Regions from separate parts of the Arthrobacter sp. 01L42 genome, predicted to be linked through region 2. Evidence: riboswitches for the same ligand, from Rfam matches in the RefSeq annotation. Region 2 holds a riboswitch; each other region holds the start of a gene.
The links. A riboswitch is a leader RNA that binds a small molecule or an ion and turns the genes downstream of it on or off. The one in region 2 is predicted to bind thiamine pyrophosphate.
Positions count from the first base shown of each region.

Region 1: linked by a shared signal. The riboswitch ahead of AC1DN2_RS09510 (bifunctional hydroxymethylpyrimidine kinase/phosphomethylpyrimidine kinase) and the one ahead of thiC (phosphomethylpyrimidine synthase ThiC) in region 2 are both predicted to bind thiamine pyrophosphate.
Region 3: linked by a shared signal. The riboswitch ahead of thiO (glycine oxidase ThiO) and the one ahead of thiC (phosphomethylpyrimidine synthase ThiC) in region 2 are both predicted to bind thiamine pyrophosphate.

Region 1 covers NZ_JBFTSL010000008.1:158,805-166,163, forward strand. Annotated here, with positions in the region: gene proB (glutamate 5-kinase) at 1-734, opposite strand, end outside; gene obgE (GTPase ObgE) at 724-2,313, opposite strand; gene rpmA (50S ribosomal protein L27) at 2,431-2,694, opposite strand; gene rplU (50S ribosomal protein L21) at 2,756-3,064, opposite strand; gene AC1DN2_RS09510 (bifunctional hydroxymethylpyrimidine kinase/phosphomethylpyrimidine kinase) at 3,467-5,014, opposite strand; TPP riboswitch at 5,084-5,181, opposite strand; gene AC1DN2_RS09515 (Rne/Rng family ribonuclease) at 5,330-7,359, opposite strand, start outside.
Region 2 covers NZ_JBFTSL010000001.1:397,172-404,530, reverse strand. Annotated here, with positions in the region: gene rimM (ribosome maturation factor RimM) at 1-368, opposite strand, end outside; gene AC1DN2_RS01705 (RNA-binding protein) at 492-734, opposite strand; gene rpsP (30S ribosomal protein S16) at 736-1,161, opposite strand; gene AC1DN2_RS01695 (hypothetical protein) at 1,380-1,817, opposite strand; gene AC1DN2_RS01690 (VOC family protein) at 2,254-3,129, opposite strand; gene AC1DN2_RS01685 (amidohydrolase family protein) at 3,205-4,311, opposite strand; gene AC1DN2_RS01680 (GNAT family N-acetyltransferase) at 4,315-4,815, opposite strand; TPP riboswitch at 4,890-4,997, shown strand; gene thiC (phosphomethylpyrimidine synthase ThiC) at 4,993-6,798, shown strand; gene AC1DN2_RS01670 (alpha/beta fold hydrolase) at 6,795-7,359, opposite strand, start outside.
Region 3 covers NZ_JBFTSL010000010.1:144,860-152,218, forward strand. Annotated here, with positions in the region: gene AC1DN2_RS11090 (DEAD/DEAH box helicase) at 1-833, opposite strand, end outside; gene AC1DN2_RS11095 (RNB domain-containing ribonuclease) at 1,216-2,709, opposite strand; gene AC1DN2_RS11100 (ferritin-like fold-containing protein) at 2,748-3,422, shown strand; gene thiE (thiamine phosphate synthase) at 3,460-4,158, opposite strand; TPP riboswitch at 4,185-4,305, shown strand; gene thiO (glycine oxidase ThiO) at 4,299-5,609, shown strand; gene thiS (sulfur carrier protein ThiS) at 5,606-5,842, shown strand; gene AC1DN2_RS11120 (thiazole synthase) at 5,848-6,672, shown strand.

The DNA of each region.
Region 1 (7,359 bases), on a different contig from region 2:
ACCATGCCGCCCGTGCCCACACCGGCCTTGCCGGTGCTGCCGATCGAGACGCCGTCGAGGTCGTGGGGGCCGGAGACGTGCGGAATCCGCTTCGCGCCGTGCGACGGCGGACCGTCGTACAGGGAGTCGACGTCGGAGAGCAGCACGAGCGCGTCGGCGCGGACCAGGTGAGCCACCAGGGCAGCGAGGCGGTCGTTGTCGCCAAAGCGGATCTCGTGGGTGGCTACGGTGTCATTTTCGTTGACCACCGGGACAACGCCGAGGTTCAGCAACCGGTCCAGCGCGCGGAACGCGTTGGTGTGCTGGCTGCGGCGCATGAAGTCATCGGCGGTCAGCAGCACCTGGCTGACGGTGACACCGTGCGCGCCGAAGGCGTGGGTGTAGCGGGCCATCAGCAGGCCCTGGCCCACACTGGCGGCGGCCTGCTGGGTGGCGAGGTCGCGGGGGCGCTTCTCGAGGCCGAGCGGGGCGAGGCCGGCGGCGATCGCACCGGAGGACACCAGGATGATCTCCGCGCCCGCGTTGCGCTTGTGCGCCAGGGCGTCGGCGAGCCCGGTCAGGGCCTCTTCGGAGATCCCGCCCTTGATGGACGTCAGCGAGGACGACCCGACCTTGACGACGATCCGGCGCGCCCCGGACAGCGCGGTGCGGTCCGGGGCGTTGATGGCCTGGGCCTTGAGGTCTTGAGCGCTGAGCGGCTGGGACCGGTGCTCGACGACGGCCTTACTCGTCATCGGCTTCGCCCAGTCCACTCTCCTTGAGCGGCTGCCGCGCGCGGCGGCTGCTGACGGATTCGGTCCAGATGCCGGCCTTGCGTTCGGCTTCGAGCTCGGCGCGGGCGGCGGCCTTGGCGTCGCGGCGTTCCTGCTGTTCGTCGCGCTTCTGGCCACGCGTCGGGCGGTCGCCGATGTCGGCGAAGCGCACGTCGGTGCCGCGGGGGGAGGCGAGCAGCTCAGCACCGGCCATCATGGTCGGCTCCCAGTCGAAGACGACGCCGTCGTCCTCGCCGATGACCACCATGTCGCCCGGCTTGGCGCCCTGCTTGAACAGTTCATTTTCGACGCCGAGCTTGGCCAGGCGGTCGGCGAGATAGCCGATCGCTTCCTCGTTGGTGAAGTCTGTCTGCTTGACCCAGCGCACGGGCTTGTCGCCGAGGACGCGGAAGAGCGGCTCAAGGTTCTTTTCCTCGCGGCGGATCGTGAAGCCGGTCTCGTTGACGGCGCGGGGGCGCAGCACGGGGGCGTGTACCTTCGGCGGGGTCGCGGCGACGGCGTCGCGGGCGGCCTTGACGATTTCGGCCATGGCGAAGCCAAGCTGGCGGAGGCCTTCGTGGCTCGTCGCCGAGATTTCGAAGACCTTGTAGCCCCGGGATTCGAGCTCCGGGCGGACGAACTCGGCCATGTCCTTGCCGTCCGGCAGGTCAACCTTGTTCAGGGCCACGAGGCGGGGGCGGTGGTTCAGCGGTACGACTTCGCCGTCGGACCCGCTGTAGCTCATGTCGACGGCATACTTCTCCAGCTCGGCCTCGATGATGGCGAGGTCGGAGAGCGGATCGCGGTCCGATTCGAGCGTGCCGCAGTCCAGCACGTGCACCAGGGCGGCGCACCGCTCGACGTGGCGCAGGAAGTGGTGGCCGAGGCCCTTGCCCTCGCTGGCGCCCTCGATCAGGCCGGGGACGTCGGCAATGGTGAAGCGGACTTCACCGGCCTGGACGACACCCAGGTTGGGGATGAGGGTGGTGAAGGGATAGTCCGCGATCTTGGGCCGGGCGGCGGACATTGCGGCGATCAGGCTGGACTTGCCGGCGGAGGGGAAGCCGACGAGGGCGATGTCGGCGATGGACTTCAGTTCCAGGACGACGTCGCTGGATTCGCCTTCGATGCCGAGCAGCGCGAAGCCGGGCGCGCGGCGCTTCTGGGAGGACAGGGAGGCGTTGCCGAGGCCGCCAATCCCGCCGGCGGCGGCGATGTATTCGTCGCCTTCGGCCACGAGGTCGGCGATGACTTCGCCGGACTTGGACTTCACCACGGTGCCCACCGGCACCGGAAGGATCAGGGTTTCGCCGTTTTTGCCGCCGCGCCAGTCGCCCATGCCGGGGCCGCCGTTGGTGGCGTGCCGGTGGGGCGCGTGGTGGTAGTCGAGCAGGGTGGTGGTCTGGGGGTCCACGCGCAGGATGACGTCGCCGCCGTTGCCGCCGTTGCCGCCGTCGGGACCGCCGAGGGGCTTGAACTTCTCACGGTGGACGGAGACACAGCCGTGACCGCCGGTACCGCCGGATACGTGCAGTACTACCCGGTCTACAAAGCTCGCCACGTGGATCTCCTCAGTGCTGTTCCCCGGACCCCCAAAGGCGCCCAAGATGATTGTAATGCGGTTAAAACACCGGTGGAGCGGACCTAATGGCCCGCCCCACCGATTTAGAACTTATTGTTACTCTGCGGCTGCAGCAGCCACGATGTTCACAACGCGGCGACCACGGCGGGTGCCGAACTCGACAGCACCGGGGGTCAGGGCGAACAGGGTGTCGTCCCCGCCGCGGCCTACGCCGGCGCCCGGGTGGAAGTGGGTGCCGCGCTGGCGGACGATGATCTCGCCTGCGGAAACTACCTGGCCACCGAAGCGCTTGACGCCGAGGTACTGGGCGTTGGAGTCACGACCGTTGCGAGTGGAACTCGCGCCTTTTTTATGTGCCATTTGAAATGCCTGCCTTCAAAAATTCTGGGGAATCTGCTGGAACCTGAACAGTAACGAAGAGTTACTTGATACCGGTGATCTTGACCTTGGTCAGTTCCTGACGGTGGCCCTGACGCTTCTTGTAACCGGTCTTGTTCTTGAACTTCTGGATGACGATCTTCGGACCACGGAGGTCTTCGAGGATCTCAGCCGTAACCGTTACCTTGGCCAGGTCCGCAGCAGCAGACGTGACTTTGTCACCGTCCACCAGGAGCAGTGCGGGCAACTCAAAGGTGCTGCCGGCTCCACCGGGGACGCGGTTCAGGGTAACGAAGTCTCCAACGGAAACCTTCTCTTGGCGGCCGCCTGCGCGGACAATCGCGTACACCACTGGGGAACTCACTTCTCTCGACGTTTATTACTAGATTTGCGTGCGGAACCAGGGGCCAAATTCTTTGGACCGGCTCACGCTGTGCCTCAACGCCGGTGGATTCCCCGGGGGAACCCATGAGCTATCCCCGGAACAAATCCATTTGGAATTCCAAGCGGACCGTTCTCAGGGTCATAACCCAAGTGTTGGCGTAAGCACCGAAGATCTAGAATACGCTAATTTTGTCTTCGGCCGCAAATGAGGCTGGTTCCGGCGGGTAGTCCGTGATAGGCGCCACAACATCTTGATGCAAAGTCCCTGCCAATGTTCTTGGCCGGGATCTTGACCATCTTGAGCTGTGTTGCCGCAACGACTTCCGGAACCGTGCCCCACCATCGTACCGGTAGTCCGGACCAGCTCGCGTCAGGCGTACAGCCGCGGCGCGTCGAAGAAGTCCACTTCGTAGCGCGATGACTGCCGGAAAGCCAGGGCCATGGCCTGCCGCTCGCTCTCCGATGCCCGCCCGGCCGCCGTGTCCGTGTACGCGATGGCCTGCCGGGTCGCGGCGGCGAAGTCCTCGTCGGCGTAGGTCCGCAGCCAGCCGGCGTAGGGGTGCTCCCCGGGGGCGCCACCGGCCAGGAACTCCCGGTGCAGCGTGGAACCGACCTCGGCGTAGAGCCAGAAGCAGGGCAGCGCCGCCGCCACGAGGACGCCATAGCTGCCGGAGACCGAGGCGGCCAGCAGGTGGTCCACATACGCTTTCGTGACCGGGCCCAGGGTGGAGGCCGTGAGGCGCGTGCTGAGCCAGGAACGGTGCAGCTCGGATTCGACCTCCAGGCAGGTCTGCGCCGAACGGGCCCAGAACAGCTGCTCGGCCTCGGTGGGGGCAATCGCCGCGGCCCGGGCCAGGACCCGGGAGTAGCCGTTGAGGTAGATGGCGTCCTGGGCGAGGTAGTACGCGAACTCGTGCTCGGGCAAGGTGCCGTCGGCCAGCCCGCGGACGAAGTCCAGGGCGTAGATCGCCTCAAGATGGCCCGCGGCTCCTGCGCGCAGGGCTGCGGCGAACTCCCCCGCCGCCGGACCCTGCCCGCCCTGGAGGTGCTGCAGGTGGTGGAAGTGGTGGACCGGGCCGTTGCCGGAGCCGACGTCCAGGGCCGAGGCTTCGCGGAGCGCGCCCAGCAGCCACGGCTTGACTTCCCGCAGCGCCGCTTCCCAGTCCCCCACCCGGGCCTGCACGGTGGCCATGGCCGAGGACAGGGAGCAGCCGGTGCCGTGGCTGTTGCGCGTCGCGATCCGCTCCCCCGGCACCACCACCGTTTCCTGGCCGAGCAGGCCGCCGGTGTTGACCAGCGCATCCGGGCAGCCGGTGCCGGCGCCGGTGCCGTCGACGTCGTGGGCATCGGCGTCGTGGGCATACCCGTCCCCCGGCTCGGCGCCCTGGAGGTGTCCGCCCTTAACCAGGACGGTGGTGCCGGTCAGGGCGGCCAGCCGCTTGCCCTGCGCCAGGGCCTCGGACCAGTCGGCAGCGACGGGTTCCTTGAGCAGGATGGCGAGTTCGGCGAGGTTGGGCGTGATGAGGTCCGCCAGCGGCAGGAGGGCCTGCAGGGCGGCCTCGGCCGATTCCTGCAGGAGCCGGTCACCACTGGTGGCGACCATCACCGGGTCCAGGACCACGACGGCGGGGCGCACCTTTTCCAGCCAGCCGCGGACGGCGTCGATCACGGCGGCGTCACCGAGCATGCCGATCTTGACGGCGTCGATGCCGATGTCGTCGCTGATGGCGTCCAGCTGCGCCGTGAGGAACGCCGCCGGGGGGACGTGGACGGCGCGCACGCCCTGCGTGTTCTGCGCTGTCAGGGCGGTGATGGCGGCCATGCCGTAGCCGCCGTTCGCCGCGATGCTCTTCAGGTCGGCCTGGATTCCGGCCCCGCCGGAGGGATCGGAGCCGGCGATGGCCAGCACGCGGGGAATGCGCGGCGGGGCCGGCAGAGACTCGTTGTGCAGAAAATTGGGCGGGAGGAACTCGGACGGATTCGATTTCGCGGACAAGGAAGACATCCCTTCGCCGGTGCTAACCGGACAGGTTCAACGGGTCTGGATCTCAGCCGGCCCGATGCCCGGCACCCCGTGTCAGTGTTCCAGCCTAGCCCTTGCCACCCGGAGGACCCGTTAACGCACGAGCGGGCCCGGGCCCGGGCGGACGTATGTTACGTCTGCCATGACCCGGACCCGCGGCCCGACCTGTCGAAATAATGACCGGACGGGGACGTGGTCAGTCGCGGAGGACTACAGCTCCGACGCCGGCACGCCGACGCCGAGGATGATCGGCTCGTTGCCGGCCGGGATGGACGCAGGCCCGGCCGCAGCGGGAGCCTTGGCCTCGTGGACCGATCCGGCCGCGGCCGGCCGGGTTGCCTCGCGGTGCTCCACGGAGGTTTCGTTGGCTGCGCCCTGGGCGCGGCTGGCACTCCGGTTGCGGCGCCCGCGGCGGCCGCGCAGCGTCGTGGTGTCAGCTGTGCGTGACGCCGGCGCCTCCGCAGCGCGGACGGCCGACGGCGCCTCGGGCGCCGTGGCTTCCGGTGCGGCAACAGCTGCTGCCTGACCGGCCGCCAGGCCGGCGGCCTGGTCCGGCTTGCCGGCCTCGGCTTCGCCCAGGTTTGCGAAGGCCTCGGTCAGCAGGTCCAGGGTCAGGGCCGGTGACGGCGCGTCCTCCGCGTGCTCGACGAAGGGCAGGGCCACCTGCTCGCCGCCAAACGTCAGCACCGTTGCGGGGCGGCCGGCTGCCTCGTCGGCGGCTGCGAGCTGCGTGACGGCGTCGACGGCGGCCTGGCGGGCCCCGGCGTCGCTGGCTGCGGCTGCCTCCCCGTCGTGCAGGTGCGCGGCGTGCGCTGCGGCAGCGATGTTGGCCAGCGCGGCACGGGTGGCCTCGGCCTTGGCGTGGCGTTCGGCCTCGGTGGGTTCGGCGTGGACGGGCGCGGGTGCGGCCGGCGCGGTCTCTCCGCCCTGGCCTCCCCGGCCGCGGCGACGGCTCTTGCGTTCCGGGCGGGCAGCAGGCTGCGCCTCGGTGCGCGGCACATAGTGCTCCGCGGCGACCGTGTTGGCGCGGCGGTGCTCCACCGGCTCGTCGTGGGTGACGATGCCGCGGCCCGCACATGTTTCGCACTGTTCGCCGAAGACTTCCAGCAGCCCGGTGCCCATCCGCTTGCGGGTCATCTGCACGAGGCCCAGCGAGGTCACCTCGGCCACCTGGTGCTTGGTCCGGTCCCGGCCCAGGCACTCCACCATGCGGCGCAGCACGAGGTCGCGGTTGGATTCGAGCACCATGTCGATGAAGTCGATCACGATGATGCCGCCAATGTCGCGCAGGCGCAGCTGCCGGACGACTTCCTCGGCCGCTTCCAGGTTGTTCTTGGTGACGGTTTCCTCGAGGTTGCCGCCGGAGCCGGTGAATTTGCCGGTGTTAACGTCCACCACGGTCATGGCTTCGGTGCGGTCGATCACGAGCGAACCGCCCGAGGGCAGGAAGACCTTCCGGTCCAGGGCCTTGTGGATCTGCTCGTCGATGCGCCCGGCCGCGAAGATGTCCGTGTCCTTGGTCCACTTCTCGAGCCGGCCCACGAGGTCCGGCGCGACGTAGGTGACGTAGGCCTCGATGGTGTCCCAGGCTTCCTCGCCGGAGACGATCAGCTTGGAGAAGTCCTCGTTGAAGACGTCCCGGACCACCTTGATGGTCAGGTCAGGTTCGCCGTAGAGCAGCTCGGGGGCGAGGATCTTGGTGGACGTCGACTGGCTCTCGATGCCTTCCCACTGCGCGCGGAGGCGGTTGATGTCGTGCGTCAGCTCTTCCTCGGAAGCTCCCTCGGCCGCGGTGCGGACAATGACGCCCGCGTCCTCGGGCAGGCGGTCCTTGAGGATCCGCTTGAGGCGGTTGCGTTCGACGTCGGGCAGCTTGCGGGAGATGCCGGTCATGGAACCGCCGGGCACGTACACGAGGTACCGGCCGGGCAGTGAGATCTGGCTGGTGAGACGGGCGCCCTTGTGGCCGACCGGGTCCTTGGTGACCTGGACCAGCACGGAGTCGCCGGACTTTAGCGCGTTCTCGATGCGGCGCTGCTTGCCCTCGAGGTTGACGGACTCCCAGTTCACTTCACCGGCGTAGAGCACGGCGTTGCGGCCGCGGCCGATGTCCACGAAAGCGGCTTCCATGGAGGGCAGCACGTTCTGGACCTTGCCCAGGTAGACGTTGCCGATCAGGGAGTCCTGCTGGGTCTTGGACACGAAGTGCTCGGCCAGGACGCCGTCTTCAAGGACACCGA
Region 2 (7,359 bases):
GGCAGGGTGTGCAGTCCTGAGACTTTGCCGACCACGTTGCTGCCCACCCGGACCTCCAGGCCCACGAGCTCGTGCTCGTACCAGCCCTCGTCGTCGTCCTCGGCGCCGATGTCTTCGGTTTCGATGAACAGCTTGGCGCCGCGCAGGCCCTCGGCCTCGTTGCGGGTCTCGATCTCATCGAAGGCCAGCAACAGGATGTCCTTGTTCCAGCGGGCGCTGAACACCGTCAGCGGCCCGGCCGAGGCGGGTTCAACGATGAACTGCGTGCCGGGGACAAAACGGTCGCCGGGCGCGTCCGTGAGCACCTGGACGGTCACTTCGCCGCGGATGCCGTGGGGCTTGCCGATTCGTGCCACCTGGAGCTGCATCTGTTCCTCTGTTCGGGGTTGGTGATTCTGTATTCTCTGGTGCGGAATTACGGGAAAACAGTCCGGCCCCTCCACCATTATCTGGTGAAGGGGCCGGACTCAAGACAAGTAGTGCTGAACGCGTTACCGGCGGCGGTCGGTATCGACGACGTCGACCCTGACCGGCTCGCCGTCCGCCAGCGCCGCAACCACAGTGCGCAATGCGCGTGCGGTCCGGCCCTGCCGGCCGATCACCCGTCCGAGGTCGTCCTGATGAACGCGCACCTCGAGGGTTTCCCCGCGGCGGTTGTTCTTCGCACTGACCTTGACGTCCTCGGGGCTGTCAACAATCCCGCGGACCAGGTGTTCGAGCGCTTCTGCCAGCAATTTACTCAGCCTCGGTGGTCTCTGCTTCGGCGGCGTCGGCGGGAGCCTCGGCAGCTTCGTCCTTCTTGGCCTTCTTGGTGATGGCTTCCGGGATGATCACGGAACCCTTTTCCGGGGTAACGAAGGCAGCCTTGGGAGCCTTGGTCTTCAAGGTTCCCTCCTGGCCCGGGAGACCCTTGAACTTCTGCCAGTCACCGGTGATCTTCAGGATCGCGGCGACCTGCTCGGACGGCTGTGCGCCGACGCCGAGCCAGTACTGGGCACGGTCCGTGTCGACCTCGATGTACGAGGGCTCTTCGGTCGGGTGGTACTTGCCGATCTCTTCGATAGCACGGCCATCACGCTTGGAGCGTGAGTCCATGACGACGATGCGGTAGTACGGTGCGCGCATCTTACCGAAGCGCTTAAGGCGAATCTTTACGGCCACTTTTGTGGTCACTCCTGTTTCTGAAACGGGGTCGAGCCCGACGTTCTGCACCCGTGGGGCGGGCCGTACTTGGGGGTTCTAAAGGACAAGATCCAGACGCGGAGAGAGGGGCCACGCAGATCGAGTACCTGTTCATTGTGCCAGATCACCGGCAGGATTTCGACTTGACACGTGCCCGGCGCACCAGCGCGCGGCCTGGAAGCGGCCTCGAGGGCCGGTCAGGACGTCCAGACGTAGAGGCCGGACCTGGTGGCGGGGTCGACGCCGGCGGCGAGCTCGGCGATCCGGCGGACGTAGTCCCGGGCCTCGTCGGGGCCGAAGGGCATGTCCTCCTCGGCCGCCCAGTTGGCGGCGACATCCTCCAGGACCTCGCCCTCCCCTTCGGTTTCATAGCTGAGCAGTTCCGCCAGCGTGCGGACCATTGCCGCCGGGACGCCAAGCAGCGAGTCGCTGGCCACGTCGACCATGGCCAGTTCATAGTCCGCGCCCGGGGCGTGCACGGCGACGCCGGCGAGGTCTCCCAGCCGCTCCACCTCGAAATCGCTGATCTCCGGGATGCGGACGGCGCCCGGGGCGGCCGGGCCGCCGCCTTCCAGTGCGCCGGCGCGCTTGAGGGCTTCTTCGTGGGTGGACACAAAGAGTTCGGTGAATCCCATGCAGCTGGTCCTTAGGGTTCGGCGGTCCGCAGACCGCTGTTTTCGGCGTCGCTTCAGCCTAGCCGCTTCAGCACGGCCCCGCCCCGCCCGATGGGCATGCCCTCCCCTGGCCCTGAGCACTGGACATATGGCAACTATGTCCATTCCCGGCTGCGAGCAATGGGCATGCTCCGACGTCCTGCCTGGGAACAGTGGACATGTCCCATGTGTCCTGCTGGCGAAGAGTGGACATGTCCCTCGCTGGCCCGGGAACCCGACCAAGGCCCGATGGGCATGCCCTCCCCTGACCCTGAGCACTGGACATATGGCCACTATGTCCATTCCCGGCCGCGAGCAGTGGACATGCCCAGCGTTCCCGCCGGCGAAGAGTGGACATGTCCGGGGGGAGCTGTGCGCGCTGGACATGTCCAGCGACCAGCGTGCCTGGGGAGAACTTCTAGCGCACGGCGACGCGGATCCGGTTGCGCCACGGATCCTCGAAGCGCAGCTCGGCGCCGGTGTGGTGGGATTCGACGCCGGCAACCTTGAGCCGGTCGGCCAGGGCCGCGACGTCGTCGCCGGAGGGCACCTCGATGAGGACTTCACCCAGGCCCAGCGTGTCGCGCCGGGGGCCCGCGCCGCGGCTGTTCCAGACGTTCATGGCCATGTGGTGGTGGTAGCCGCCGGCCGAGACGAACAGCGCCTGGCCGTGCCAGCCCGCGGTCTTTTCGAAGCCGAGCGTGCCGACATAGAAATCATGCGCCGACTGGACGTCGCCGACCTGCAGGTGGACGTGCCCGACGCCGGCGGCGGCCTGGCGCTGGCCGGCCACGGACTCCTCGGTCAGGTATTGCTGCAGGTAGCGCTGCGGCGGCAGGGCGAGACTGTCCATGACGACGTTCTTGCCCTCCCAGGACCACGCCGCCCGCGGCCGGTCCCAGTACAGCTCGATGCCGTTGCCTTCGGGGTCGTTGAAGTAGAACGCCTCGCTGACGAGGTGGTCCGCGCTGCCGGTGAAGGACTGGGGCTCGTACTGGGCCGCGGTGGCGATGGTGGCCGCCAGGGAGTGCTGGTCCTCGAAGAGGAGGGCGGTGTGGAAGAGCCCGGCCTCGCCGCGGGAAGGTAGATTCAGGCCCGGGGCAGGCGCCAGATGCACCAGCGGCTTCTGCTGGCGCCCAAGGTAGAGCCCGCCGTCCTGTTCGGCCACAGTCTCCAGGCCGAGGGCGCGCTGGTAGTAGTCGGTCATGAGCTTCATGTCGCCGACCTTGAGCATCACGGTGCCCATGGTGAGTTCGGCAGGAAGGAGGTCCTGGGTGCTGGCTTCTGCGGTCATGGCAATGCTCCGTGGATTCTGTAGCCACCGGCCTTCGGCGACTCTACATAAAGATAAATTACTTGAAGCTTCAATTTATTCCAAAACATGGACTGGCACCCGGTCTACCGGCAGCCCACGCAGCACGATATGCCGGATCCGGCGGAGCGTGGCCGGATTGCTCCGCGGATCTTCGGCCGTGACGAGGACATCAGCGCTTGCCCCTTCACCGATGGACTCCGCGCCGAGCCAGGTCCGCGCGGACCAGCTCGCGGCGTTGAGGGCGGCAGCGGCGGAAAGGCCGGCGGCGTGCAGGGCCTGGATCTCGTCCACGATCCTGCCATGGCTGATCACGCTGCCGGCGTCGGTACCGGCATAGATCGCCAGCCCGGCCTCGTGGGCTTCGAGGATCCGCTCCGCCCGGCGCTCCCACAGCGAGCGCATGTGGGCTGCGTAGCGGGGGAACTTGGCCGCCGCCCGGGCGGCGATGTCCGGGAACGTGGCGATGTTGATCAGGGTGGGCACGATCGGAACACCCTGTTCGAGGAAGCGCGGCAGGTGCCGCGGCAGCAGCCCGGTGGCGTGCTCGATGCAGTCGATCCCGGCATCGAGCATGTCATCCAGGGTGTCTTCGGCGAAGCAGTGTGCGGTGACGCGGGCCCCCTCATCGTGGGCGGCACGGACGGCGTCCTTGACCGTCCGGGCGGGAAAACTGGCGGCGAGGTCGCCGGCGTCGCGGTCGATCCAGTCCCCCACGAGCTTGACCCAGCCGTCGCCCGCGCGGGCTTGCTTCCGCACGGCCTCGACGAGATCCTCCGGCTCGACCTCGACGGCCAGGCCCGGCAGGTACCGCCGGGCCCTCGCGAGGTGCCGGCCCGAGCGGATGATCCGGGGCAGGTCCGCGCGCTGCTGGAGCCAGCGTGTGTTGTGGACGGCGCCGGCGTCGCGGACCAGGAGTGTCCCGGCGTCGCGGTCCGCCAGGGCCTGGGATTCCGCGGTGTCCTCGGTAACGTCCCCGCCCGGGCCGAGGCCGATGTGGCAGTGCGCGTCCACGAGGCCGGGCATGACCCAGCCGTCCAGCACGAGGTCGGGCGCGGCGGCCGGACGGCGGAAGGTTAGCAGGCCGCCCACCGACCAGAGCCCGCGGCGTTCCTGGTCCGCCGCGGTGAGGATGGGGCCGCTGAACTCGATGATGCCGGTCATGACCTAAAGCCTAATCCGCATGACGATCCGCCGGCCAAGACCGTCCAGCCCCAGCTGCGCTTCGTGGATCCGCAGGGCGCCCAACGCCTGTCCTGGCTGGGCGAGTTCCTCGAAACCGCAGCTCGCATAAAACGGCGCATTGAACGGGACGCCTGCGAAGGTGCAAAGCGTCATCGATAAATAGCCACGGCTCCGGGCCGCATCAAGGGCCGCCTCCACCAGGGACCGTCCTATCCCCCGCCCGGCGGAGTCCGGCTGCACGGAGAGTTGTTCCAGATGGGCCTGGCCGCCGACCTCGTCAACGCGGGCAAACCCTACGGGCGGGTTTCCGGCGACAAGTATGAAGAGCGGCTCAACCGGCGCCGTCAACTCCGGAGCCGGGAGCGTCTGGTTCCCCAGCTCCGCTTCGAGGATGCGGTCTGCTGAGGCCTCGAGAACCGGCAGCGCCGGGAGGTCTTCCGGCGTCGCCATCCGGATGCGGGGCACGGCCCTGGGCAGAGTCACCGTGCCACGCTAACACCGCGGTCCGCCGTCCGCGTCACACTCGAGGGCCGGCCGGAGGTGCGTGGTAGTTTCGTCTACGACCACACGGGTGCCCCTGCAGGGGCTGAGATCGGGCTGACGCAGCCTGCGACCGTTGAACCTGTCCGGGTAATGCCGGCGAAGGAAGTGAGCTTTTCCGTGAACACCCAAGTGACACAGCACAGCCCTGTCCAAATTCAGTCCGCAGCCACCACGCAGTCGCTGAAGTCCCACTCGCTGGCCTTCAGCACGGATCCGGAGCACGGCATCCGCGTGCCGGTGACCGAGATCGCCCTGGAACCCTCCCCGGGCGGCATCCGGAACCCGCCGTTCCGGGTGTACCGCACTGCCGGACCGGGCAGCGATCCGGTCCGCGGGCTGGAGCCGTTCCGCACCCCCTGGATTGAGGCCAGGGCGGACACCGAACCCTACGCCGGCCGTGAACGGGAGCTGCTCGACGACGGCAAATCGGCGGTGCGCCGCGGTGCGGCGTCGGCCGAGTGGCGGGGCGGCCGGCCGGTGCCGCGCCGGGCCGCTGAGGGCAGGACCGTCACGCAGATGCGCTACGCCCGGGACGGTGTCATCACCCCGGAAATGCGGTTCGTCGCGCTGCGCGAGAACTGCGATGTGGAGCTGGTGCGCAGCGAGGTGGCCGCGGGCCGCGCGATCATTCCCAACAACGTCAACCACCCCGAATCCGAGCCGATGATCATCGGCAAGTCGTTCCTGGTGAAAATCAACGCCAATATCGGCAACTCCGCCGTGACCAGCTCCATCGCCGAGGAGGTCGACAAACTCCAGTGGGCCACGCAGTGGGGCGCGGACACCGTCATGGACCTCTCCACCGGGGACGACATCCACACCACGCGCGAGTGGATCATCCGCAACTCCCCCGTCCCCATCGGAACGGTCCCGATCTACCAGGCGCTGGAGAAGGTCAACGGTGAGGCGAACGCCCTGACCTGGGAGATCTTCCGGGACACCGTGATCGAACAGTGCGAGCAGGGCGTGGACTACATGACCATCCACGCCGGCGTGCTGCTGCGGTATGTGCCCCTGACGGCCAACCGGGTCACCGGCATCGTGTCCCGCGGCGGTTCCATCATGGCCGGCTGGTGCCTGGCGCACCACCGGGAGAACTTCCTGTACACCCACTTCGATGAGCTGTGCGAGATCTTCGCACACTACGACGTCGCGTTCTCCCTGGGCGACGGACTGCGGCCGGGCGCGACGGCGGATGCCAACGACGCGGCACAGTTCGCCGAACTGGACACCCTGGCCGAGCTCACGCAGCGGGCCTGGGACTTCGACGTGCAAGTCATGGTGGAGGGTCCCGGGCATGTGCCCTTCCACCTCGTCCGGGAAAACGTGGAGCGCCAGCAGGAACTCTGCAAGGGCGCCCCGTTTTACACACTCGGGCCGCTCGTCACGGACATCGCACCGGGCTATGACCACATCACCTCGGCGATCGGCGCCACCGAGATCGCCCGCTACGGCACCGCCATGCTCTGCTACGTCACGCCCAAGGAACACCTCGGGCTGCCGAACAAGGACGATGTGAAGACGGGCGTGATCACTTACAAGATCGCCGCCCATGCCGCGGACCTCGCCAAGGGCCACCCCGGCGCGCACGAACGCGACGATGCCCTGTCCAAGGCAAGGTTCGAGTTCCGCTGGCGGGACCAGTTCGCGCTGTCCCTGGACCCGGTCACGGCCGAGGCCTTCCATGATGAGACGCTTCCCGCGGAGCCGGCCAAGACAGCCCACTTCTGCTCGATGTGCGGTCCGAAGTTCTGCTCCATGCGGATCAGCCAGGACATCCGGGACGAATACGGATCAGCAGATTCGCAGGCGGCCCTAGCGCAGATGGCGGCCGGAATGCGGGCGAAGAGCAACGAGTTCCTCGCCTCGGGCGGCAAGGTCTACCTGCCGCAGCCCTCGGTGGGAGAACCCGCAGCTTCCTAGGACGCCCGGGCGTGCTGGTGCCGGCCGACCTCGGCAATGTAGGAGCGGATGGCCCGGTCCCCTTCGGCTGAATCCTGGGGCCGGTGCCCTCCCGGCGCCGTGCGGTGCAGGGCGCCGGTCTCGCGCAGGTAGCCGGCGATTTCCTCATACAGCGGTTCCCAGCCGCCGGTCAGGACCAGGGTCGGCACGCCCGGCACGATCTGCAGCGGGGCTTCCCACGGCGGCGCCTGCAGGCGGAGCCGGCGCGCAGCCCGGAGGGCCTCCGGCGTCGTGGCCCCGGGGGCGTCCGCCGCGAACGCGCGGCGGATGAACTCTCGCTGGAAGTCGTCGTCGCTGAGGTTGTGGCGGACGTCGAAGAGCGGCTGCATCAGGGCCCGGTGCGCGGCGGTGGCCGGGAGCTCCGCGGTCAGGGACAGGCAGGCCGGTTCCACCAGGGTCAGCGACTGGACGAGGTCGGGCCGTTCGACGGCGGCCATCATCGCAGCGATCGCGCCCTGCGAATGGGCCACGACATGGCCGCCGGCCTCGCCGCGGCCGTCGTCTGCCAGCGAGGCGAGCACG
Region 3 (7,359 bases), on a different contig from region 2:
ACTTCCACCTTGTCCATGCTGTGGGCACGGTAGATCAGCTGGCGGATATCGCGCTTGGTCAGGCCCTCGTCGTCCGGGTCCGCCGCGCGGATGTGTGTCGGCTGGGTCATGTAGCGGCGGGCCATGGCGATGACCGGGCCGGGCATGGTGGCGGAGAACAGGAGCGTCTGGCGGACCGCGGGCGTGCCGGCGATCAGGGTCTCGACGTCCGGCAGGAACCCGAGGTCCAGCATCTCGTCGGCTTCGTCGAGGATAACGATCTTGACGTTCTTCAGGCTCAGGTGCTTCTGCTTGAAGAGGTCGATCAGGCGGCCGGGGGTACCGACGACAACCTCGACGCCGTTCTGCAGCGCCTCGACCTGCGGCTCGTAAGCGCGGCCACCGTAGATGGTGGCGATGCGGGCGTTGCGCTTCTTGGCGGCGTTTTCGAGGTCTTTGGCTACCTGGACGGCGAGCTCGCGGGTAGGCACGATCACCAGGGCCTGCGGGGCGCCGGGAACGGCCAGTTTGTCGAAGCCGGCGTCGTCGCGGCCGACGACGCGCTGCAGCGCCGGGATGCCGAAGCCGAGGGTCTTGCCAGTACCGGTCTTGGCCTGGCCGATGATGTCATGCCCTGCCAGTGCGACCGGCAGGGTCATGGCCTGGATCGGGAAGGGGTGGGTGATGCCGGCGTCGGCCAGGGACTCCACGATGTCGGCACGGACATTGAAGTCGGCAAAGGTCTTCTCGGCAATCTCGTGCGGCTTTTCGTCCGAGATGATGGTCTCTTCGGGCTCGATGGTCTCCGTGCCGGACTCATCGGTCAGAAGCTGGTGCGTGTGCAATTCACTCACAGGGGAGTTTCCTTATTCATTTTGGGCTGCGCTGCTTGCTCAACGGGGCCGGCCGTGGTGGCCGTTCCGGAGCACGCTCAGGCGCGCAAGCAATTCCAGTGGAAGCCGATCGCGGGCTATCTAAATGCTGGCACTGGGGACCAGCGGGTGTATCTCAAGATCGCGTAGGGGCGGGCTTGTTGAATTCGAAAATCATGGAAATCAACGACCGGGCATCCATTTCTACCTCTTCAGTCTAGCTGTACAAGGCGTGGATCCTCGACTGGGCGGGTGATTGCGCCTCGGGAAGTGACCGGGAGGGCGGCCGGGAGCGCTGGCTGGCGACGGCGTGGGGACGGCGTGAGGACGGCCAGCGGGCCGTCAACGGACCGATAGCCGGCCGTCAGCCCACGAGCTCCAACTGGATTTCCCGCGTGACGATGTCCGAGGACACCACCCGGACCCGGACTTTGGTGCCCGGTTCCAGCTCGCCGGGGCAGCGTGCGGTCACGGCGGGCTCGGCGATCTGGACGATCCCGGACGGGCCGTTTCCGTTGCCGTTGGTCTTCCCGCCGTTGCCGTTGCTGGTGCCGTTGGTGCCCTTGGCCGGCTTGGGACCGGAGATGACGACAGCGTCGAATTCCTGGCCGACGTGGTTGACGAGCAGGGCCGCCTCAACGGTGTCCAGCGCCAGCCGCTCCAGTTTTGCCGCCAACTGGTCCGAGGTAGCCATGATCGCCGGGAGGGAGGGCAGCGCGGCCCTGGCCCAGGCAGGAACTTCGGTGCCGTTGCTCAGGGCCTCGCAGATTACCAGCACGAAGCGGTCGACCAGCCGCCGCAGCGGTGCCGTGGAATGGGCGTAGGCCGCGCCGATGGCGGACTGGACGGCGGCGTTGGGCACTGTGCCGTCGAAGGGTGTGTATCCGGCACCGCGGAAGAGCATCCCGGCCGAATGCACAATGGCCAGCTGCCGGGGGTCCGTCGGGTCAAGGGTCCGCAGGTACTCGCCGTAGCGCATTTCCCCGTCCCAGGGCTTGCCGAGGGCGTGGGTCTGCCGGTGGAAGTGGCGCAGTGATGCCTCGTCCGGGGCGGGCATGGTGCGCAGGATGCCGACTTTGCCCTGGAGCATGAGCGCCGCGGCGGCCATCCCGGTCATGAGTGAAATCTGGGCGTTCCAGTCCTCCACCGGCAGCGGCGGGGCCGCTACGATCCGGTAGCCGCCGTCGGGCAGTTGCTGGATCTCCTGTTCCGGCATGTTCAGGCTCGCGCCGCCGCGCAGTCGTTCCAGTTCCACCCGTTTGAGGCCTACTTCTTTCAGCAGCTGCAGCACGGGCGCCGCGGTGCCGGCGTCGAGCTGGGCCTGGACGCCTTTGTAGTTGAGCTTCGCGCGGCTGCGGACCTGTGCCCGGCGCACGAGGACCGAGGCGACCTCTGCCGCGGCGTCGAGCTCGAACTCCCAGACGAACGCCGCGCACAGCTGCCCGGCGAGCAGACTGCCGGCGGCCTCGCTGATAATCTCCGGATGCAGCGGAATCCGGCCGTCCGGGGTGTAGAAGGTCTGGCCGCGGCGTCGGGTCTCGGCGTCCAGCGCCCCGCCCGGGGCGACAAAGGAGGGGACGTCGGCGATGGCGTAGAAGACCTTGTAGCCGCCGTTGCTCCGTTCGATAAACAGGGCCTGGTCCAGGTCGGTGGACGATGCCGGATCGATAGTCACGAACTCGACGTGCGTGAGGTCAAGGTCCGGGAGCTTGTGCTCGGCCACCGCCGCCTCCGCGTCGCGCAGCACATCCTCGGGGAACGGGCCGGGCAGTTCCAGCGTGGTGCGCAACGCCTTGAGTGCCCCGGCAAGCTGGTTCTGCTGCTCGTGGACACTGGGGGTCAGGCGATGATGTGACACGAAAATCAGGGTAGCCCGATTTCCGCTATTAGTCTTGGATGATGAGCGCAACTGCGGACGATCCTGCCCTCTACAACAGCTTCCTTGCCGACCTGCTGGGAGTCTTGGCGTACGGCGAGCTTTCCGCCTTCGAGCGGCTGTCCTCGAGTGCCCGGTATTCGCCCACGCTGCATGACCGTGCGTTGCTGGGCAGGATGGCGGTGGTCGAGTTCCAGCATTACGAACTCGTCCGAATCCGGCTCGAACACATGGGCCTGGATACGGAGGCCGCCATGCTGCCGTTCCAGCCCTCGGTGGACCACTTCCACGAACGCACGCGCCCGTCGGACTGGTACGAGGCCCTCATGAAGGCCTACGTGATCGACACGGTCGCCGCGGACTTTTACGGCGTCGTGGGCCGGTACGTCGACGCCGCGACCCGTGAGTTGATCGGGCAGGTCCGCTCCACCGGTGAGTCCACGGCCGTGCTGCAGGCGCGCATCAAGGCGGCCCTGGCCGATGACCCCCGGCTGGCGTCGCGCCTGGCGTTGTGGGCCAGGCGTCTGCTGGGGGAAGTACTGAACCACGCCCAGCGTGTCAGCGCTGAGCACGCGTTCCTCGGCGGACTGTCGGGGCTGGACGACGCCGGCGCCCGGGCGCTGGTCAATGGCCTGGCGGCCGAACTTGCAGCGAATCACGCGCGCCGGATGACGGAGCTGGGTCTCGCCGGATAGTTTCAGTGCCGGCCGGCATTACGGGCTGGGGACCTGCTTAGGATGCGGCGGCGTCCAGCGCCGCCAGCAAGGCTCCGGCGGCGTGGGCCGGATCAGTGGCGTCGGTGATCGCCCGGACCACGACGATCCGCCGGGCACCGGCATCGACTACCTGCTCCACGTTACTGAGGTCGATCCCGCCGATCGCGAACCACGGCAGCACGCTTTCGTCGACCTTGCCGGTTCCCTCCGCGTCCGCCCCGCCGATCGCCTGGGCGGCGTAGCGCACCAGATCGAGGCCGACGGCGGCGCGTCCGGGCTTGGTGGGCGTCGCCCACACGGGGCCCACACAGAAATAATCGAGCCCTTTGCGGCCTGGCGCGGCAGCGATGGCGGCGTCCACCTGCTTCGGGCTGTGGGTGGACAGGCCGATCACGGCATCCTTGCCGAGAAAGCCGCGGGCGGCGTCGAGCGAAATGTCCTTCTGACCGACATGGAACACCGGAGCCCCGGACAGGGAGGCGATGTCCGCCCGGTCATTGACGGCCCACAGCCGCCCGTGGCGCTGCGCCGCGGTGTGCAGGACCTCCAGCAGTTCCAGCTCCTCGGAGGCCTCGAGCGACTTGTCGCGCAACTGGATGATGTCCACGCCGCCGGCGAAGGCGGCGTCCACAAAGTCCTCGAAGTCGCCGCGGTCCCTGCGGGCGTCGGTGCAGAGATAGAGGCGGGCGGTGGTGTGGAGAGGGTCCTGGCTCATGGGACCAGCCTAGTTCCTCTAAACTGGGCGCATACCGCGGGAGCCCGCAGCAGCCATGTCGCCGCTGCCCGGCTGAGAGGGCGTCAGAGCCGACCGCTTGACCTGATCCGGCTAGTACCGGCGTAGGGAAGGAATTTTTCATGGGCACACGAGCAGGCCGTGCAGCCGGAGCCGCAAATGACGCCGCCGCCCAGGTTTGTGACACAGGGCCCGGTACCGCAGAGGGAATCACCGCGGGGGATACGACTGCCGACGTGGCCGTGATCGGCGGCGGGGTGATCGGCCATGGCATCGCGTTCGAGGCCATCCGCTCGGGCCGATCCGTGGTCCTGATCGATGATGCTCCCGGCAGCGGAGCCAGCTGGGCCGCGGCCGGCATGCTGGCCCCCGTGAGTGAACTGCACTACCAGGAGGAACAGCTCCTGGAACTGATGCTTGAGGCCTCCCGGTTGTGGCCAGGATTCGCTGCGGCTCTCGACGCCGGTGCCGCCGGCGCGGATTCCCCGGCGGGTACCGGCTACTTAACGACGCCGACCCTGGCGGTGGGGGCCGACGCGGCGGACCGGCGCGCCCTCGCGGACTTGAGGGAAGTCCAGAAGGCATGCGGCCTGGCCGTGGAGCCACTGACAGTGCGCGAGGCGCGCACCCGGGAGCCCCTCCTGAGTCCCGGCATCTCGTGTGCCTTCGACATCCCGGCCGACCACCAGGTGGACCCCCGCCTGCTGATCACCCGGCTCGCCGGCGTGCTCGGTGCGGAAGGCGGCAGCTTCGTCCGGCGGCGCGCGGCAGGACTGCTGTGGCAGGACGGACAGGTGGCGGGTGTGCGGTTGGCCGGCGGCGGTACCGTGCGGGCTGCCGAGACCGTGGTCGCCAACGGGCTCGGCGCCGCCGCGCTCGAGGAGCTACCGGCCGGGCTGGCGCTGCCGCTGCGGCCCGTCTACGGCGACATCCTCCGGCTCCGCGTGCCTCCGCATCTGCAACCGCTGCTCACGGCCACCGTGCGGGGCATGGTGCGCGGCATCCCGGTGTACATCGTCCCCCGCCAGGACGGCACCGTGGTGATCGGGGCCACCCAGCGGGAGGATGGACCGTCGGATCCGCACGCAGTTTCCGCCGGCGGCATTTACCAGCTGCTGCGGGATGCCCAGCAGCTGGTGCCTGCGGTCGCCGAGCTGGAGCTTTTGGAAGCCACGGCGCGGGCGCGGCCCGGAACCCCGGACAATGCCCCGCTGCTGGGGCGGGTCGCACAAGCGGACGGCGGCGACGTCCCGGGACTCATTATCGCCACAGGATTCTTCCGGCACGGCGTCCTGCTGACCCCCGCCGCTGCCGCCGTGTGCCGGCAACTCATGGATTTCACGCCGGACCCGCGCTGGGCCGGGTTCCGCCCCGACCGTTTTTCCCGCATCCCGGTTACGTCCGGGGACAGCCCTAAGAAGGAAGCAGCATGAACATCCGACTTAACGGAACGGATCAGAGCGTCGCCGACGGCGCCTCCGTCTCCGCACTCGTCAGCCAGCTCACTGGCCGGAGCATCGGCCCCGACGGCCGCGCCGCCGACGGGCGGAAGCTCGGTGTCGCCGTCGCCCGCAACGCCGAAGTGGTGCCGCGCAGCCAGTGGCACGCCACGGCGCTCGCCGACGGCGACGACGTCGAACTTGTCACGGCAGTCCAAGGAGGATGACCAGCATGAACGAGACGACGTTCGCAGGAGCACAGGCCGTCCCCATGACCGGTGCGGTGGCCGATCCGTTCGTGGTCGACGGCGTAAGGCTCGGCTCCCGCCTCATCATGGGAACCGGCGGTGCGCCGAGCCTGGACGGGCTCGGGGCGGCGCTGGTGGCGTCCGGGACGGAGCTGACCACGGTGGCGATACGCCGCTATTCGCCGGCGGAGACGGGCTCGCTGTTCCAGCTGCTCGAGGACCATCAGATCCGGGTACTGCCCAACACGGCAGGCTGCTTCACCGCCAAGGACGCCGTCCTTACCGCCGAGCTGGCGCGGGAGGCCCTGGAAACGGACTGGGTCAAGCTCGAAGTCATTGCCGACGAGCACACACTGCTGCCGGACGCCGTCGAACTCGTGGACGCAACCGAACAGCTCGTGGCCCGAGGCTTCAAGGTCTTCGCCTACACGAACGACGACCCCGTGCTTGCCCTCCGGCTCGAAAACCTCGGCGCGACGGCCGTGATGCCGTTGGGCGCCCCGATCGGCACCGGACTGGGCATCCTGAACCCGCACAACATCGAGCTGATCGTCTCGCGCGCGTCCGTGCCCGTGGTGCTGGATGCCGGGATCGGCACGGCCTCGGACGCTGCCCTGGCGATGGAACTCGGCTGCGACGCCGTGCTGTTGGCTACGGCGGTGACCCGTGCGCAGAATCCGGTGCTCATGGGCGAGGCCTTCAAACATGCCGTCATCGCCGGCAGGCTGGCGAAAGCGGCCGGCAGGATCCCGCGGCGGGAACACGCATTGGCGTCCTCGGCAATGGAAGGCCGGGCCGAGTTCCTCTAACGCCCGCTCGGCCGGCGGGGCTGATCTGGTTGCGCCGGCCGGACCTCCTGATCACCCTTGCTCTTGATGACGCGCCGGCGCGATCATCGGTAGGCCCGGCCCGGTCCGGCCCGGCCGGGTCGACGTGCGGCGGGGACGAACCGGGTATGCCGTCGGTCCGCATCCGGATGGTCCACAGTCCTCGTGGATCACGTGGTTGTGCGAGTACGCAGGGTCCCATTAGCGCGCTGGTGAAACTTTCACGAAGAATGGCGTTGCCACTTCTTTGCCTTTCCAGCTGCCCTTTTCGAGGTCAGGTGCCATTCCTTGCAGCCTCCGCATGGGTATACGCTCGCGGGCAACTTGCCCCCAGATGACGAGCCCTGCCGGATGATTTCCTTGAGCGCGCGGTTCGCGTGCCAGGGGGTGGAGTAGGTGATCTTGGTGCAGCTTGCCATCGAGCGAAACCCTTCTTGAAAGAGTACGCGCGTGGCTCATATCCACACTTGAGCGCCACCTAACAGTGGCGTCCCAGGTTCCACATGATTGTGTCGTTCAAGGCACAAACTATCGCAGCCCTAACTGCGTTGCAATCGTGAGTCTTCGGCGCAAGATTCTCTGAGGAATAACCACCGCTCCCAGAGCTCTTATTATCGACCTGTCCCGTTGTCCAGCCCAGTGGTTCCGGCGCGGAACTACTACGTGATT